One region of the Orenia sp. genome, then DNA from elsewhere that is predicted to be linked to it. Evidence: riboswitches for the same ligand, from Rfam matches in the RefSeq annotation. Region 1 holds a riboswitch; each other region holds the start of a gene.
The links. Region 1 has a riboswitch for S-adenosylmethionine ahead of metA (homoserine O-acetyltransferase MetA). Riboswitches for the same ligand answer to the same signal wherever they lie in the genome.
Positions count from the first base shown of each region.

Region 2: another riboswitch for S-adenosylmethionine. It lies ahead of metK (methionine adenosyltransferase); the one in region 1 lies ahead of metA (homoserine O-acetyltransferase MetA).
Region 3: another riboswitch for S-adenosylmethionine. It lies ahead of ACTCDL_RS12440 (DUF6485 family protein); the one in region 1 lies ahead of metA (homoserine O-acetyltransferase MetA).
Region 4: another riboswitch for S-adenosylmethionine. It lies ahead of ACTCDL_RS04500 (methionine ABC transporter ATP-binding protein); the one in region 1 lies ahead of metA (homoserine O-acetyltransferase MetA).

Region 1 is NZ_JBSQYM010000034.1:12,172-15,358, reverse strand. It holds gene ACTCDL_RS05225 (DUF5698 domain-containing protein) at 287-799, opposite strand; gene metA (homoserine O-acetyltransferase MetA) at 934-1,851, opposite strand; SAM riboswitch class I at 1,919-2,026, opposite strand; gene ACTCDL_RS05215 (EAL domain-containing protein) at 2,418-3,187, opposite strand, start outside.
Region 2 is NZ_JBSQYM010000126.1:984-4,170, forward strand. It holds gene ACTCDL_RS11810 (DUF5610 domain-containing protein) at 1-159, shown strand, start outside; gene metK (methionine adenosyltransferase) at 298-1,479, opposite strand; SAM riboswitch class I at 1,606-1,707, opposite strand; gene sfsA (DNA/RNA nuclease SfsA) at 1,810-2,508, opposite strand; gene ACTCDL_RS11825 (polysaccharide deacetylase family protein) at 2,756-3,187, shown strand, end outside.
Region 3 is NZ_JBSQYM010000139.1:4,182-7,368, reverse strand. It holds gene ACTCDL_RS12450 (protein kinase domain-containing protein) at 1-64, shown strand, start outside; gene ACTCDL_RS12445 (O-acetylhomoserine aminocarboxypropyltransferase/cysteine synthase family protein) at 159-1,358, opposite strand; gene ACTCDL_RS12440 (DUF6485 family protein) at 1,385-1,594, opposite strand; SAM riboswitch class I at 1,658-1,771, opposite strand; gene ACTCDL_RS12435 (ABC transporter substrate-binding protein) at 1,832-3,187, opposite strand, start outside.
Region 4 is NZ_JBSQYM010000027.1:13,110-16,296, forward strand. It holds gene ACTCDL_RS04490 (amino acid permease) at 1-891, shown strand, start outside; gene ACTCDL_RS04495 (TIGR03905 family TSCPD domain-containing protein) at 979-1,218, shown strand; SAM riboswitch class I at 1,287-1,375, shown strand; SAM riboswitch class I at 1,674-1,840, shown strand; gene ACTCDL_RS04500 (methionine ABC transporter ATP-binding protein) at 1,920-2,975, shown strand; gene ACTCDL_RS04505 (methionine ABC transporter permease) at 2,947-3,187, shown strand, end outside.

The DNA.
Region 1 (3,187 bases):
TTTTAGACATTGTGCTAATTTAACCTTGTATAAATAGTACCTTATTATGGGTATATTACGACACTTTTCTTAAAGTGTGAGTTATTAGTGTGAGTGTGAGTAAAAATATTAATGACAGCTCACTCACACTCGCACTGACACTGACATTAAAGTATCGTAATTCATTCTATTGTATCAATTCATTTTATAGCATAAACCATTATCATTATTCTTTTATATATATTTTATTATAATTCTACTTGAAAAACAATTTCCCCTGTGATAAATTACCATAAAATATTAAATCTTATTTCTTCAAACTATATAAGTAATTCTTGCTAACTTTATTTAGGCTTTGAAAAGATATTAAAGTATCATATTCTAAATCATTAATGATCTTCTCTAACTCATCCTTTCTTTTTTCTTCTAGCAATACATTAATTATATCCATTTTAAAATCTTCTATCGACAAAGTTGCTTTAAAGCCTGCTTCCTTTATTAACCTCAATAAATCATATGAATTATCTTTGAGCATAATTGTAGCCTGTAACATCTCTAAATTTAGCCTATCCTCTAAATTCAAACCTAAAATTGTTCCACAAGAAAAACCAGCACAATACGCAATAACATTAAAAATATTTCCTGTATCTTGGATTACCTTACTGACTATTAAGATATATATTAAAACTTCAAAGAAACCTATGATAGCAGCTCGATACTTTCTTCTGCTAACAACCATCCTAGTTCTTAATGTTCCTAACGCAACATCAACTGATCTGGAGATAAAGATTAATAATGCCCATAATATAACTTTTACCATAAACTCGCTCCTTTATTCTCTTTTTGATTAAAAATATTCTTCAAATTAAACTAAGCTATACTTAAAATATACTACTTGTGAATTTTAAATATTAATAAAAAAAGGATGAAACCTTTGAGGTTCCATCCCTTAACTTATTCCATCTTATTTAAATTATATGGTGTTTGTTGATATACATAATAGTTAAGCCAATTTGAGAAGAGTAGATGAGCATGAGCTCTCCAGTTAACTATTGGTTTTTGAGTAGGATCATCATTAAAATAATAGTTCTTAGGGATTTCAATCTCTAAGCCTTTATTAACATCCCTCTCATACTCCCATCTTAATGTATCCTTATCATATTCAGAATGACCTGTAACAAATATCTGCTTTCCATCTTTACTAGCTACTAGATAAACCCCTGCTTCCTTTGACTCTGCTAGAATTTCAAGTTCATCAACCTTCTCAATATCCTCTCTTCTAACCTCTGTATGGCGTGATTGTGGTACTAAAAAATCATTATCAAAGCCACGCAATAATTTTACCTTGCTTTTATTAATATTATGAGAAAATACACCAAATAACTTTTGATCCAAGGGATATTTGGGAACATCATAATGATAATAAAGCCCTGCTTGTGATGCCCAACAGATATGAAAGGTTGATGTCACATGATTCAGACTCCACTCCATAATCTCTTCTAGCTCTTCCCAATAGTCAACCTCTTCAAAAGGCAGCTGTTCTACTGGAGCACCAGTAATAATTAATCCATCGAAATTCTCATCCTTTATCTCATCAAAGGTCTTATAAAAGGTACTTAAATGCTCCTCAGAAGTATTTTTGGCATCATGACTTTTAGGGTGTAATAATACAATATCTACTTGCAAAGGACTGTTTCCTAATAATCTTAGTAATTGAGCCTCAGTAACCTCTTTTAGAGGCATCAAATTCAAGATCACAATCTTTAAAGGACGAATATCTTGGTGATAAGCTCTACTCTCCTTCATTACAAAGATATTTTCCTGCTCCAAAATCTCTGCTGCTGGCAAATTATCTGGAATATTAATCGGCATTGCTACTCACTCCTTTTAAGTCTTAAAATAAAAAATTCTCTTCTTAAGAAGAGAATTGAATTTACTCCTCTTATCTCTCAACATCACATGGATATTGCTGGAATTAGCACCTTCCTTTTAAAAAGGGGGTTGCTGGGTTTCATCGGGCCAGTCCCTCCACCACTCTGGATAAGAATTATATTCTTTTTCTACAATAGTAACATATATTATCAGCTGTGTCAATTCTTTATTAACCAACTTATTGTATACAATAAGTTGGTTTCTTATCAAATATTTTATTAGACTTTAGATATATATAGATTGAATTAAAGAATTTCATTAATCAAAAAATCAAATTATTTAGCAACTAATCTAGCTAATTTAGACAAATTTAAAACAAAATTGATTCTAAACTATTAATTTATTCTTTTGTCTTTAATTCGTGCGATTCGTGTTAATTTGTTGCAAAAAAGATTTTGAATTCTTTAAGAAAAACATTAGTTCAACTTATATAATTATTACATTGTCAATAAGCAAAAACAAAAAGATAGCTTTACGCTATCTCAAAAATAATAATCAATATTCTTTTAACTTCTACGCAAATCCCGTTGATAGTTACTACCCTCCATCTTCTTGACACGTTTTTTAACTTCTGCTGCAATATCACTTACCTTCAAATGACTACTAATTTCTCTATATTTATTACTAACAATAGCTATTGAAATACTTACCAAAGGAGTCTTGCAAATATTCCCTTGCCTATCTTTGGTAACAATATATCCCTGTTTCCTATCCCTTTCATTAAAGAATTTCTTAATCTCTAACTCAAATATATCAATTATACTCTGGCTGATCACCTCATCTTTATCAGGATCAGTAACTATTACAAAATCATCTCCACCAATATGCCCTACAAAGTCATCCTTATTACCAACATGCATCACAACTTCTTTTAATAGTCCAGCTGTATAACCGATAACTTCATCACCTTTTTTGTAACCATAATAGTCATTATAGGCTTTAAAGTTATCTAAATCTATATAAAGGACTGAAAAAACCTTATCCTTTGAAATCTTCTCTGTAACCTCTCTTTCAATCATCATATTACCAGGTAAGTTGGTTAGAGGATTTAAATTTTTGGCATGCTCAATCTTTAATTTTGAGAATTTATCTAGTAAATTTTTTATAGATACCACGCCTAAGTATTTATTATCTTTAGTAACTATTATACAATCATATACATTATCAATATTTCTATCCATAGCCTGAGCAGATACCTCCTCAATAGGAGTATCATCATCTACTATTAGAGGATTTTTATCCATAATTAGGCTCACTGATCTATCAATAAATACTG
Region 2 (3,187 bases), on a different contig from region 1:
TATAGTCATATAATAGAAAAATTAGACAACTGGTTTGCCAAACATAACATTGAATTAAAGGATAAGAAACCTTCTGACCTTAAATCTATTGAGATTGAAGAAGAAATCAAAAAATTTGTCAGTAAACTATTAATAGAACAGAAATTTCATAAACAATAAAATAATTTGAAAATATCAGGCTTAATGCTATCTTTCTAAGCCACTAGACTACTTAATCATTATTTAGCCTATAAGATATAAAATTAACCCTAGATGGATATCCATCTAGGGTTAATTTTATTCATTCTATTTTATTTTCTATAATCTAGCATCAGCTTTTAGTTGCTCTACCTTATTAGTTCTCTCCCAAGGTAAATCTAAATCATTGCGACCAAAATGACCATAAGCAGCCACTTGACGATAATGGGGCTTACGTAAATCCAAAGTTTCAATAATCTTTCCTGGCCTTAAATCAAAATTCTTATTTACTAGCTCTACAATCTTACTCTCTTCAATCTTGGCAGTCCCAAAGGTATCAACCATAATAGATACAGGATAAGCTACACCGATTGCATAAGATAATTGTACCTCACATTTATCAGCTAAACCTGCTGCTACAATATTTTTGGCTACATAACGAGCAGCATAAGCAGCAGATCGGTCTACCTTAGTAGCATCCTTTCCAGAAAAAGCTCCTCCACCATGACGAGCCATTCCACCATAAGTATCAACTATAATCTTGCGCCCTGTCAATCCTACATCCCCTTGTGGTCCACCAATTACAAAACGACCTGTTGGATTGATAAAGTATCTAGTCTGATCATCTAATAAATTAGTATCAATCACTGGCCTAACTACATATTCAATCATATCTTCCCTTATCTGTTCCAAACTTACTTCTGGATGGTGTTGAGTTGAAATAACAATAGTATCAATCCTTACAGGCTTATCATCTTCATACTCAATAGTTACCTGAGTCTTACCATCAGGTCTTAAGTAATCCAAAACCTCCTCTTTTCTGACCTTAGCTAGACGTCTAGCTAATTTATGGGCTAAAGTAATTGGTAATGGCATCAACTCTTCAGTCTCATTACTAGCATAGCCAAACATTAATCCTTGATCCCCAGCACCAATCTCTTCACTCTCTTTTCCTTCTTTAACCTCTAAAGCCTCATCTACACCTTGAGCAATATCAGGAGACTGCTCATCAATTGAAGTCAATACTGCACAAGTTTCAGCATCAAAACCATACTTAGCACGAGTATAACCAATCTCTCTAACTACATTACGAGCAATTTTAGGAATATCAACATAGCAGTTGGTAGAAATCTCACCAGAAATTAAGATCATACCTGTTGTTATTGTAGTCTCACAAGCAACCCTTGCCTGTGGATCCTCCTGTAAAATTGAATCTAATACAGAATCAGAAATCTGATCAGCTACTTTATCTGGATGCCCCTCTGTAACTGATTCAGATGTAAATAAATATCTCTTACTCATTTAATTACCTCCTTAAATAATATGTAATAAATAGTTTACAGTGTATAGTGTACTCTGCTCACCCTTAACTGTTTGATTTAAAATAAAAAAACCCCTCCTATAAGGAGAGATGAGTTAATAAGAACCTAAACATCTCCCAAGGTATCTCCTTGTAGGAATTAGCACCTTTCCTTTACAGGTGGTTGCCGAGCTTCATAGGGCCTGTCCCTCCACTACTCTTGATGTATCATTATTCTTTTTTTTAATAAATTTATTATCTCCATTAGTCTAACACTTTAAGAGATATTTGTCAATAGTCACCCTTTATATTTTGCGTGATCACAGTTGACCTTATACATCCACCTCTACTGTTTGGTTGATACTGACTTCTGTAGTAGTTATATTACAATTATAAGCATAAATTTCTACCCCATTTTCAGCAGCTTCCTTCAATTTCTTAGCAAACTTTAGATCTATTCTCTGATGGGGAGTAAACTTATAGGCATCAGCCCTTTGAATGATAAAGATTACTGCTACCCTGTAACCTTCCTGATGTGCTTTAATTAATTCATCTAAATGGCGTCTCCCCCTTTTAGTTGGAGCATCTGGAAATTTAGCTACTCCTTCTTCTACCAAAGTTGCAGACTTAACCTCAATTAGACATTTCTCACCCTTTCCTCTTAAATAAAAGTCTAGGCGACTATTACCATAAGTATACTCTGGCTTAATCTCTTCATAACCCCTAAATTGAAGCAAATCACCTTCTAAGAGGGCATTCTCTACCAACCTATTAGTCAAATGGCTATCTATAGATATTAACTTATCATTATACTCTACTAATAATAAACTATACTCAGTCTTCCGATTGGCTTTAGGGTAATGAGCTACAAAGACTTTAGTCCCTGGGATCATTAACTCCTCCATCCGCCCTGGATTTGGGACATAAGCCCTAACTTCCTCTCCCTTTAAATCAACTTTAGCTACAAACCTATTCTCTCTTACAATTAATCTTCCTTCTTTAAGTTCTCTATCCATTACTACCTTTGCCATATACCTAGCTCCTTCCATTATTAAGTTTAAGTCTGAGTATAAGCTTAAGTTTTAAACCTACTTAACCTCAAAGTTGATTATAAAATTCTCTACTAAATCTTAATTTTCTTTTTAATCACCATAATTCTTCCGTTATTTGTTATTAAATTCTATAAAATGTATTTATCTTCCCATTATTTACAGATTGAGATTAGAGATGACATGTGTTATTCTAATCACAGCCAATTAAAAAAGGAGGTATATGAAAGTGATAAAAAACAAACAATATATAGTTGCCCTTGTATTATCAACAATACTAATCTTTGCATTAGCTGCAAGTAGTTATGCTAGTGAAATCTATAGAATCCAGTCAGGTGACTCTTTATTTACAATTGCACAAAAATTCAATACTTCAATCTCTAATTTAATTAGAGTTAATAATATTAGTAATCCTAATATTATTTATTCTGGACAAGCATTAAGTCTACCTTCTACTAATAAAAAAACAAGTTCTAATTCTTATGATTTTAATAAGGTAGCTAGTGATGGGAGAAAAAGCTCTAATAGTTCTTTTAATACAAAATATAGCAATACCAATTGGACAAATAATAATGATATTGTGATAGCAAAACCCAAACAAAAAGAAAATATTAAAAAAATATACCGTAAAGGGCCTCATACTATGAAGGTAGCTTTAACC
Region 3 (3,187 bases), on a different contig from region 1:
TAATATTGAGCAGAGGTATCAATCTGCAAAAGAGTTTATTAAAGCTTTGAACCCTTTAGTTTAAAAATCATGAGGATGATTAATATATAAGAGCATAAAAAGACTCTAGTAACAAAGTTGTTACTAGAGTCTTTTTATTGTATTTAAGTTTTTATTTTTTAACCATTTACCTTCTCCAAAGCCTGCTTTAAATCAGCAATAATATCCTCTACTCTTTCAATTCCTACAGATACTCTAATTAAATTATCTGTAATACCTGCTGCTAGCTGGTCTTCTGTTGATAACTGTTCATGAGTAGTAGAAGCTGGATGAATAATTAAAGTTCTAGCATCTCCAACATTGGCTAATAATGAACATAACTCCACATTATTAATCAATTCCTTACCAGCTTTCACTCCACCTTTAATTCCAAAGCATAACATTCCACCAAAGGCTTTTTGTTGCTTCTTAGCAAGCTCATGATGTGGGTGGCTCTCTAAACCTGGATACCTAACCCATTCTACCTGAGGATGAGCTTCTAACCATTGAGCTACCTGCAATGCATTTTCAGAGTGTCGCTCCATTCTAAGTGCTAAAGTCTCTAAACCTTGAATGAATAACCATGTATTGAAAGGGCTTGCTGCGGGTCCAATATCACGATAACCTTCTACTCTTGCTTTTAATAGAAAATCGGCAGGGCCTACAATAATTCCACCAATTGAGCTACCATGACCACCGATATATTTAGTAGCTGAATGGACTACAATATCAGCTCCAAATTCGATTGGTCGAGATAAGTATGGTGTACAGAAGGTATTATCAACTACTAATTTTAAATCATGTTTATGGGCAATTTCTGCCACTTTTTCGATATCTACTATATCCAAAGTAGGATTTCCTGGGCTCTCCAAATATAAGAACTTAGTATTTTCAGTGATAGCTTCTTCCCAAGCATTAAGGTCATGGGGATCAACAAAGTTAGTATCAATTCCATACTTAGGTAAAGTTACATCAAATAAGTTATAAGTACCTCCATATACATACTTAGATGATACTATCTCCCCTCCACCTTCAGCTAAAGTAATCGCCGTTAAATGAATCGCAGACATACCTGACGAAGTAACTAGTCCAGCTTCTCCACCCTCTAGCTCTGCTAATCTCTTTTCAAATACATCATGGGTAGGGTTCATAATTCTTGAATAGATATTACCTGCTTCCTCTAAAGCAAATAACCTAGCTGCATGGTCTGCATCATCAAAGACATAAGAAGTCGTCTGATAAATAGGTACTGCTCTTGAGTTTTGACTATCCTGTTTTGGACTATAACCTCCATGTAATGCAACTGTTTCAAATCCATATTTTCCTTCTCTACTACTCATTTTATTAACTCCTCCTTAAATTATAATTAACTATTTTCTAAATAGAATTTAGCAAAATCACCTAAATTGTAACTCTTAAGTTCACTTAAATCTTCATTAACCAGTTTAAAGAAACAATCAGGGATTTCATTACCTGCAAGATTCTTCTTAATACAAGGATCACAACCTAGAGAATGATTATTAGGGTGATTCTTACATTTTAAATTATCACAACTACAAAAATGTTTAGTGCTCAACTTTATTCCTCCTAAATAAAAAACCTCTTCGCCAAGAAGAGGTTTAAAATTTCTATAGACCACTTCTTATCTCTCAATACCTTTAAGGTATCGCTGGAATTGGCACCGCCATAGTAACTAATTACTACTGGTTGCCGGGCTTCATCGGGCCAGTCCCTCCACCACTCTTGATAAGATTAATATTTTCTATTTTTTATAATAATAACATAAGCAAGTAAACCTGTCAAGGTTTACTTATTAATTTTCTTCAACTTTTTGTTGTTTACCTTGATTTAAATAATTTATATTTTCATTAATAATATCATCAACCACCTGCTCTGGACTGATAGTCTTCAACCAAAACTCTTGATAATGTTTATCGATGATCTTATTCAGCCCTTCTTTTAAGTCATAATTAGAAGTTATACTTCTATAGACACCTCTGTCAACATAACTTAGCATCTCTTTTTTAAGATTACTGCTTAACTTGACACTATCTTGCCAACTTCTTTGCAAAGGTAGATAAGCAGGTATAGCCTTCAATTTTTGAGCTAAATATAAATTCTTTTCTTGGTTGATGAATTTAGCAAATTGGTAGACTGCTTTACTATGATCATCTCCTTGATACTCTTGTTGTCTAAAAAGAAGTAGAGAGGTAACTTTTATCGGTACTTTATGATTGCTCGAATTACTTGGAATAGGTAACAAGCTTATATCAACATATCTCTCCTTGTGATCTCGCTTAAGCAAATTATTTAATAAGAAGATATTGATAGGTGCTATTATTCCAGCATCCCCTTCCCACAAGCCTGCTATTAATCGTTTATTCATCTTATTGATCTTCCTTGGAAATATCCTTTCTTTACGTAATTTATCTAGAAAAATAAAGATCGTCATTAAAGTCTGCCTATTTAAAGAACTACCATCGGCAGAGAGTAAATTATCATCTTCCATAGTAGTCAGTAACTGATAAAAGATCTCTGAGTTGTAAGGATTAAAGACAATATAAGCATCATCATGTGAGTCTTTAACCTTAATAGCACTCTGAAGAAATTCATCCCAGCTCCATCCCTGGGATTTGATTTTAATTAAATCCACTCCACTTGCATTTAACATCTTCTGATTAGCTACCCAAGTTTGAGGAATTAGCCAGTTAGGTAACCCCCAAATCTTATTATTATATACTAAAGCCGATATCCCTCTATACTTATCTCTATCACCTTCTTCAAATAAAAGGTTAACAGGTATCTGTAACTCTTTGCTAATTAGCTTACTAGAGAAGATATCATCGTAAATATCTGGTGGAGTACCCAAACTTAGTGATTCCCTAAGCTTCTCTTCTCCCGTAGAGAAAGGTAATAGCTGATAGGTAACCTTGATATTATGAAACTTCTTATTGAACTGTTCAATTGACTCTTGGAGAAACTGCTTATAATCTTCATCGTGACCTATCAAAAGATCATAATCCCAATAGCTAACATGATATTCTTTATCGGGATTTATCATTACTTCAGGATCAATAGTAAAGGGTTTAGACCTACTTTGATACTTAAGATAGAAAGTAATCCCCCCACTTGCTATAGCAATAGCCAACATGATAGCTATAATTAGCTT
Region 4 (3,187 bases), on a different contig from region 1:
CCTTTTGGTGATGTTAGAAGTGGTTTATTTGAGGCATTAGCTGAATGGGCAGCTAAAAAGGTGCATGATTTAGCTGTACATCAAGAGAGAACCTGGAAAGCAAATCTACTCTTACCAATTGAGAATACAGCTTGGTTGGACAAGTCTTATAAATTTGTTAAAAATATCTGTTATCCAAAGGGTTTTTTGAAGATAATAGGGCTTGCTGATAAGGAAGATAAGGACAGGTTAATTGATGAACTATCAGATTTTACTGAAGGAATTAGAAAGAAAGGGATATTTGCTTCATGGACAGTGATTACAGTCTCAGAGTTTAGTGAGAATTTAAAGGCTGGGATTCAGACCTTTGGAAGTACCTTCTTTAAACCAAATATCATCTTATTACAGATGCCAGAAGATCCAAAACGTGAAGATGATATGAAAGAGCTGATTAAGATATGCCGTCAAAATGAGATTGGAGTGCTATTATTTGATGAGCATCCAGTTAAAGGAATGGGTAAAGAGGAGGATGTGAATCTCTGGTTTGAAAATCAAGGACCTAAGTGGGACCTAGATATGGAGTTAGATAACCAGGATTTAGCTGTATTAATAGCCTATAAGCTTAAACTCAATTGGGAAGCAAACCTAAGAATGATTGCAGAGCTTGAGAATCAAGAGTATGATGAAGATGCCAAAGAATACTTACGTCTGGTAGCAGAAATGGGCAGAATTCCTAATGTCAATGTATTTGCCAAAAAGCCTGAAGCTTATGATGAACTGCCAAAAGCAGATTTGCAGGTGATACCCTTACCAGAAGAGATTGATTTTGAAGAGTTGAGGGAATATAAGGATAAATTTAGGTCTTCTTGCTTATTTACCTTAGATTCAGGTGATGAGAGTGCACTAGCTTGATAACTTCTAATAAATCTGATATTAGTTGATTTATTATTTAACTCTCTGGTATAATTTAATCAGTTAATAATTTAGGAGGTCGTTAGAATGCAAGTCTTTAAAACAAGTGGAGTATGTGCCAGAGAGATTAGATTTAAGATTAATGATGCAAAGGTTATTGAGAAGGTAAAGTTTATTGGGGGTTGTAATGGTAATCAGTCAGCTATTTCGGCTTTAGCAGAGGGGCAGACTGTTGAGTATGTAGCTGATAAATTAGCAGGAATTGAATGTCGCAATGGAACCTCTTGCCCTGACCAGCTAAGTAAGGCTTTGAAAGATTTGCTATAAGCAATTTTTCAAAAGCTGTTGACAAATGATAAATAAATTGATATGATACTAATAACTTAAATAAGTAACTCTTATCGAGAGAGGTGGAGGGACCGGCCCTATGAAACCCAGCAACCCCCCTGCAAGGGGAAAGGTGCTAATTCCTGATAGATAAGAGAAGACGGTAAAACTTCTTCTCTTATAGAGAAGAAGTTTTTTGGTTAAATATAGGAATTAATAAAAAAGGTTCAACAACGGACTTTGTGATTACAAGTAATAATAATTTTAAATTATTATCTAGCTACGGGTTTTAACCCGTAGTCTATACAAAATCTATGGTAGCACCACAGGTTAAAACCTGTGGCTAAGAGTGTAATAATATATTTTCACAAAGGTTGAGGAAGACCTATAAAAAAGTATAAGTAACAAGTTTTTGCTAATTGCTCGTCACTTAGTACTTGTCACTGTTATACAGATTCTTATCAAGAGAGGTGGAGGGACTGGCCCAATGAAGCCCAGCAACCGGTAGTACGCTGAGTCTGAGTTTAAGATTAAGTTTGAGTTAAGATATGGTTCTTACTTAGACTTATACTTATAATAAAACTCAATTTCTATGGCGGTGCTAATTCCTGATAGATAAGAGAAGGGATTAAAAATATTATCCCCTCTTCTCTATTAGGCAGAAGAGGGGAATTCTTTTAATAAGGAGAGAAGGAAGTATTATGATTACGATCAATAATTTAACAAAGGTTTATCAGAGTAAGGATAAGCAAGTAGTGGCTTTTGATAATATTAATCTAGAGATAGATGAGGGAGAAATCTTTGGAGTAATTGGACCAAGTGGTGCAGGAAAGAGCACTCTAATTCGTTGTCTTAACCTACTAGAAGAGCCAACATCAGGAGAGGTTATTATAGATGGTCAAGATATTACTAAATTAAGTAACCATAAATTGCGTGAAGCCAGAAAAGAGATGGGAATGATCTTTCAAAGGTTTAATCTACTTAAATCAAGGACTGTAGCTGATAATGTGGCCTTTCCTTTAGAGATTGCAGGTAAGACTAAGAGGGAGATTGCTATTAAAGTAGCAGAATTGTTAGAGTTGGTCGGTCTATCTGATAAAGCTAATAACTATCCTAGTCAACTTAGTGGAGGGCAACAGCAGAGAGTAGGTATTGCTAGAGCTTTGGCAAATGATCCTAAGGTATTGCTCTGTGATGAAGCTACTTCAGCTTTAGATCCTGAGACTACTCACTCTATCTTGGAACTTTTAAAAGAGATTAATGATAAGTTGGGGATTACTATCGTAATCATAACCCATGAGATGGAAGTGATTAAAGAGATATGTACCAAGGTTGCAGTTCTAGATAAAGGAAGTATTGCTGAGCATGGTGATGTAATTGATATCTTTACTAATCCGCAAGCAGAGGTTACTAAGAGATTTATCGAGAGGGTAATCAATGCAAATGTTCCAGAGGAGTTGTTATCTAGAGTAACTGTGGCTAATCCAGACAAGGGTAGATTGGTTAAGGTATCTTTTATCGGTGAATCAGCAGGAAAGCCAATGATTTCGGAATTGGTGCATAACTTTGCAATTGATGCCAATATACTTTATGGTAACATAGATAAGATTCAAGGAACACCTTTTGGAACATTAATTATTGAATTAACCTGTGAGACTCCAGCATTAATAGAAGATGGAATTAATTATCTAATTGAAGAATTAGAGGTTAAAGTGGAGGTGATTGAGAATGAAGGAAGTGTTGTCTCTTCTAATTAAGGATAGTGGGCTCTTATGGCAAGGAATCTTACAGACATCTTATATGGTTTCAATCTCGATGCTCTTAGGAGCTTTATTTGGAATTCCTTTGGGAGTAGGAGTAGTCGTTAGTGAAGAAGGTAATATTTTAGAGAATAAAGCTATAAATTTGATATTGAGCACCTTTATAAATATCACTAGATCAATTCCTTTTATTATCTTGATGGTAGCTT